Linked DNA regions of Gloeothece verrucosa PCC 7822. The protein of the gene in region 2 interacts with the protein of the main gene of each other region in a pairwise test. Links are inferred from orthologs where the notes say so. Each region holds a gene or a part of one and is shown on either strand. Other genes may lie near its edges.

Region 1 (2,978 bases), 980 kb from region 2 along the record:
CAGTAGAACGTCTCGCCGAGAAATTAGATGCTTTAGCGGCTCAAGTTCAAAATCAAAGTCAACAACAAAGTTACCAGATATTTGCTTTAACAGAAGCCCTGCAAACTTTGGTAGACAGTCAAGCTCAATCCAAAGAACAGCTTGATCAATTAACAGAAGTCCTACGGATTTTTGTTAAACTATTGAACAGTGAAAACCCTCAATAAAAAACTCCTAGTCAAGATGCTTATAAAACGCGGTATTTGTCAAAAAATCGGTCAAACCAAAAAAATAATAGCCTTAGTAATCCTGTTGAATTATTTAATAAGCGGCTGTGCGGAAAGTAAGTCATTTCAATGCCAAAAAATTTTTAAAATGGCTGATGAAATAACCAAAGAAACAAAAACCCTAACAAAAAGTGGACAGGAAATTGATATGAAAACTTGGTTGGCGGCGGCGGATGAAATAGAACAAGCCGCACAAAATATAGAAAAAATGGAAATTAGTGATCCAACGTTACAAGAGTATAAAGTCGGGTTTGCTCAAATTTATCGAGATTATGCAGAAGCGACTCGGGAAATCGTTAAAGTTTGGGAAACTAAAGATAGAATTGCGGCTAAAGCGGCACAAGAAAAAGTCAGACGAGCCAGCAAAAGAGAACGAGAATTAGGAGAAAAAATTAATACCTACTGCAAGGGTGAGTAAAAGTTATCAATTTCAGCCTAAAATAGATCATCAAAAACTTAAATACAGGAGAGGTTATGAGTGACCAGTTTGATTATGATTTAGTGATTATAGGTGCAGGAGTAGGAGGACATGGAGCCGCTCTACATGCGGTAAAATGTGGGCTGAAAACGGCTATCATTGAAGCAAAAGATATGGGGGGAACTTGTGTTAACCGAGGTTGTATCCCCTCAAAAGCCCTATTAGCCGCATCCGGACGAGTCAGAGAGTTAAGAGATACTGATCATCTCAAGAGTTTGGGAATTAACATTAATGGAATTGATTATGATCAACAAGCTATCGCCAATCATGCCAATAATTTAGTCGATAAAATTCGAGGAGATCTCACCAACAGTCTCAAACGTCTTAAGGTAGAGACAATTCGCGGTTGGGGAAAATTGGTAGATGTGCAAAAAGTAAGTGTTATTACGGATAACGGCGAAAAAATTCTCACCGCCCGAGATATATTATTCTGTCCGGGATCTAATCCTTTTGTTCCCCCAGGAATCACGGTAGATCATCAAACGGTTTTCACCAGTGACGAAGCGGTCAAATTAGCCAATTTACCCCAGTGGATCGCGATAATTGGAAGCGGCTATATAGGATTAGAATTCTCTGATATTTACACCGCCCTAGGCTGTGAAGTGACCATGATCGAAGCCCTAGATACCCTAATGCCAGGATTCGATCCAGAAATTTCTAAGTTAGCTGAAAGAATTTTAATTAAATCCCGTGATATTGAAACTTATGTCGGAACTTTGGCGAAAACAGTCAAGCCGGGTTCTCCTGTGGTGATTGAACTGGCAGATGCGAAAACCAAAGAAATTATCGATACCATTGAGGTAGACGCTTGTTTAGTGGCCACAGGGCGGGTTCCTGCCACGAAAAACTTAGGCTTAGAAACCATTGGGGTAGAACTCGATCGGCGTGGGTTTATCCCGGTGAATGACAAAATGGCGGTTCTTCGAGACGGTGAACCGGTTCCCCATCTCTGGGCCGTGGGAGATGCAACGGGTAAAATGATGTTAGCTCATGCCGCTTCAGGACAAGGGGTTGTGGCAGTAGAAAATATCTGTGGACGCGAGAAAACTATTGACTATCGCAGTATCCCGGCAGCCGCTTTTACCCATCCAGAAATTAGCTATGTCGGCTTTACTGAACCAGCAGCGCGAGAATTAGGCGAACAGGAAGGTTTTGAAGTGGCTACGGCTAAAACCTATTTTAAAGGCAATTCTAAAGCCTTAGCCGAAGGAGAAACCGAAGGGATGGCTAAAGTTGTCTATCGTAAAGACAATGGCGAAGTGTTGGGTGTTCATATTATTGGAATTCATGCTTCTGACTTAATTCAAGAGGCGGCTAATGCTATCGCGACTCGTTCCTCTGTGCAAAATCTCGCCTTTAATGTTCATACCCATCCGACTCTCAGTGAAGTCCTAGATGAGGCTTATAAACGCGCAGAAGTTGCACTACCTTAAGCTGAGTTCGATGATTCTTTAAAAAAGGTTATCTGAATGGGGAAAAGGTTAAACGAAGGTCTACTTTGCGCCTTTCCCCGATTCTCTGTTACTTTGTTATCTTAACTAATTAGGTTTTTTAATCTTTCAGCCCTTAATTTATGTTGAGCCAATTCTTGGCTATGGGGAGATTCTTGGGGGTTTTCTGATAATGGGTTATTATTCAAGCGGGTTGGAAAAGTTCGTGAAACCCATTTGGATTGTTGATAGCTTTGATTAACGTCACTGGAGATTAAATTTTTCAAAGAAATCTCAGCAAAGGATTTTTGTTCTTCAGGTTTTGAAGATTCGCTGTCGGTGATCATGCCTTCTAATTCGGTTTCTTGGTTAATTGTCCAGTTAGATAAGGTGGCTTTGATTAATTTGACTTCTCTAAAGTTCGTCTTGAAGGCGATAATATCTTGTACCACTGCTTGAGTTAGGTTAGCTTTTTCTAAATTGGCTTCGCTCAATTGAGTTTTAATCAGAATTGCTTTTTGTAAATCTGCTCGGAGCAACTTAGCCCTTTCTAGGCGGGTTTCTCTTAAGCAAGCTTCCAATAAATAGGCTTTGTATAAATTGGCTTCCCTGAGATCGGCTCCACTTAGATCAGCCAAACTTAAATAAGCTTTGCTCAAATTCGCATCAGTCAATATGGCTTGGGATAGATTAGCTTGAATGAGGTCCGCTTCAGACAAATTAGTCTGTTTTAATTGCGCTTGTTGTAAGTTGGCTTTTCTCAACTGAGCTTTATGCAGATTAGCTCCACTTAAATCAGCTTTA
Region 2 (3,003 bases):
CTCTCAGTCTGTGATAAAAAAGGAACGCCGAGAAGTAGCTTATTCGGTTGAACATTTGGATAAACTGATTAATAGTCGGGAATATGGGGTTATGGGTTTTAAAGATGATGCTCTGTTGATGAAAAAAGGGGTTGAGTCTGAAAGTCAGGCTATGATGGGGTGGTTGGAGTTTCGTCAAAAAATTGATACTTTGGTTAAGGGGTTAGTTGAGGGTTAGAAGGTTTCGCCCCATAGCGCAAAGGACGCAAAGAGGAGGCAAAGGGCTTTTGGGTTTAGTATTGGTTTAGTGTTGGTTGTTAAGTGTATGTCTGTTAGTTTAGATTATCTGGGTCAACTTAATCCTTCTCAGCGTCGGGCAGTTGAACATTATTGTGGTCCTTTGTTGGTAGTGGCGGGGGCAGGTTCCGGTAAAACTCGCGCCCTGACTTATCGTATTGCTCATTTAATTCGCTACCATCAAGTGGAACCGGAACATATTTTGGCGGTAACTTTTACCAATAAAGCCGCTAGAGAGATGAGAGAAAGACTCGAAAGGCTTTTTGCTGATGAGTTGGCTCAAGAAAAATATGGGCAACGCTTTAGTTTATTATCAGAGTATGAACAAAAACAGTTACTCTCAAAGGTTTATCGAACGGTCACGAAAAAGCTTTGGATAGGAACGTTTCATAGTCTTTGTTCCCGCATCCTACGCTACGATATTAATAAGTATCAAGATGAACGGGGACGGTCTTGGAAAAGTAATTTTTCTATTGTGGATGAGTCGGATGCCCAAAGTTTGATTAAGAGTATTGTGACTAAAGAATTGCAATTGGATGAGAAAAAGTTTGAACCTCGAACGGTTCGCTATAAGATTAGTAATGCTAAGAATTTAGGCCTGTCTCCTCAACAATATGCTAGAGAAAATCCTAATTATCAGGGTAAGGTGGTGGCTGAGGTATATGAAGAATATCAAAAACAATTGGCGGCTAATAATGCTTTAGATTTTGATGATTTGATTTTAATCCCTGTGCGCCTGTTTGAACAAAATGAGACAATCTTGGGCTATTGGCATAACCAATTTAGACATATTTTGGTGGATGAATATCAAGATACTAACCGCATTCAATATGAGTTTATTCGTTTGTTAACGACCAATGGTGAAACCCGCAAAAGTGAATGGAATTGGCAAGACCGCTCAATTTTTGTGGTGGGAGATGCGGATCAATCAATTTATAGTTTCCGCATGGCGGACTTTACCATTCTCTTGAATTTTCAAGCTGATTTTGGGGATGGGTTGCCGGATGAGATGACTCGCACAATGGTAAAACTTGAGGAAAATTATCGCTCTCGAGAAAATATTCTGCAAGCCGCTAATCAATTAATTGAAAATAATCAACAACGGATCGAGAAAATTTTAAAAGCAACCCGCAGTATCGGCGAGGATATTTTTTGTTATAAGGCCGATGATGAACGAGATGAGGCGGGTTTTGTCATCCGAAAAATTAAACAGTTAAAGCAGGAAAATCCCGAATTAGATTGGGGGAGTTTTGCAATTTTATATCGCATTAATGCCCATTCTCGCTCATTTGAAGAGGCGTTAATTGAAAGTAATATTCCCTATACGATGGTGGGCGGCTTCCGCTTTTATGACCGTCAAGAAATTAAAGATTCACTAGCATATTTAAAGTTGATTGTCAACCCTTCAGACACAGTTAGTTTATTAAGAGTAATCAACACGCCGCGTCGCGGAATTGGAAAAACTTCTCTGGAGGCTTTACAAGGAGCGGCTAAAGAATTAGGTGTCCCTTTGTGGGAAATTATTAGTGATGAAACCTCGGTGAATACCTTAGCTGGACGAGCCGCCAAAAGTGTCAATCAATTTGCTAAAATGATCCAACAATTTCAAGCACAAACCGAGTTTTTATCGGCGGCTGAGATGCTAGACCGGGTGATGCAAGAAACAGGATATATTGCCGAATTACAACAAAAAGGAACCGATGAAGCTGAAGACCGTATAGCTAATATTAATGAGTTGTTAAATGCTGTGCAACAGTTTCAAGAAGAGTATGAAGAAACCAGCTTACAAGATTATCTAGAAAAAGCTTCTTTAGCTTCAGATTTAGATCAGCTAAAAGAAGGGGAGCAAAAAGTGTCTTTAATGACTTTACACTCGGCTAAAGGGTTAGAGTTTCCTGTGGTCTTTTTGGTAGGATTAGAAGAAGGATTATTTCCTCATATTCGTAGTTTAAATGACCCGTTATCCCTAGAAGAAGAACGCCGTTTATGTTATGTGGGTTTAACTCGTGCCCAAGAACAATTATTTTTGACCTTTGCTAAAGTGAGGTTTTCTTGGGGAAACCGAGAAGATAAAATTCCCTCTCGATTTTTACAAGAATTACCCTCAGAATTAATAAGCGGCAATGGCATTAAAAAACGCACAAGTAAACAGCAAAAAACTCAAAATAAAGGGCAAATAATTAATAATTGGTCAGTGGGAGATCGCGTTTTTCATTCTGCCTATGGAGAAGGCAAAGTTACCCATATTTTAGCGGGAGGAAAAAGCACTAATTTAGCCATTTTATTTCCAGGGTTAGGACGAAAAATTTTAGACCCTACCCTCGCCCCCATTGAGCGGCTAGAATAGAGGTGTGTGGGGAACAACTGACTAATGACTAATAACTAATAACTAATGACTAATAACTAATGACTAAAAACTCCGATAAAACCTTATAAAAATGAGCAATACCGAGTTCTCTCATCCTGGCTAAATGACTAACTTGATAAGCCATTGAGTGAGCATTTTTCTGTAGATTCCGACAAATTGCGAAATCTTCTTGCAACACTTGGTCAAAGATAATTTTCCATTTTTCGGAGGCACGAAAAGAGTTTGAAAGCTGCATTTTTGTTTGATAAATAATAATTTCAAGCCGCGTACTAATAGGGCTAATAGGTACAACTCTCCAAAGCGAAACATGATGATTATCAGTATTAACCATCAAATTAGGAAAAATATAACCTTGATAA

Evidence for each region. The genes of interacting proteins can lie anywhere in the genome.
Region 1: the proteins of pcrA (region 2) and lpdA interact in binary tests that used the Escherichia coli proteins (3 or more experiments, as listed by UniProt). The link is inferred for Gloeothece verrucosa PCC 7822 from one-to-one orthologs.

The regions. Positions count from the first base shown.
Region 1 is NC_014501.1:2,101,121-2,104,098, reverse strand. The notes cover bases 21-2,958. They hold lpdA (dihydrolipoyl dehydrogenase), read left to right. Parts: upstream 21-740; coding sequence 741-2,177; downstream 2,178-2,958. Other genes in these bases: CYAN7822_RS09310 (pentapeptide repeat-containing protein), read right to left, coding at 2,279-2,958; CYAN7822_RS09320 (hypothetical protein), read left to right, coding at 223-684; CYAN7822_RS09325 (hypothetical protein), read left to right, coding at 21-206. In the rest of the region: more of CYAN7822_RS09325, read left to right, coding at 1-20; more of CYAN7822_RS09310, read right to left, coding at 2,959-2,978. UniProt on the Escherichia coli protein: Lipoamide dehydrogenase is a component of the glycine cleavage system as well as of the alpha-ketoacid dehydrogenase complexes.
Region 2 is NC_014501.1:3,084,012-3,087,014, reverse strand. The notes cover bases 1-2,963. They hold pcrA (DNA helicase PcrA), read left to right. Parts: upstream 1-304; coding sequence 305-2,623; downstream 2,624-2,963. Other genes in these bases: CYAN7822_RS13570 (aromatic ring-hydroxylating oxygenase subunit alpha), read right to left, coding at 2,673-2,963; CYAN7822_RS13580 (DUF2079 domain-containing protein), read left to right, coding at 1-217. Outside these bases: more of CYAN7822_RS13570, read right to left, coding at 2,964-3,003. UniProt on the Escherichia coli protein: A helicase with DNA-dependent ATPase activity. Unwinds DNA duplexes with 3'-5' polarity. Translocates on single-stranded DNA with 3'-5' polarity. Initiates unwinding more efficiently from a nicked substrate than double-stranded DNA.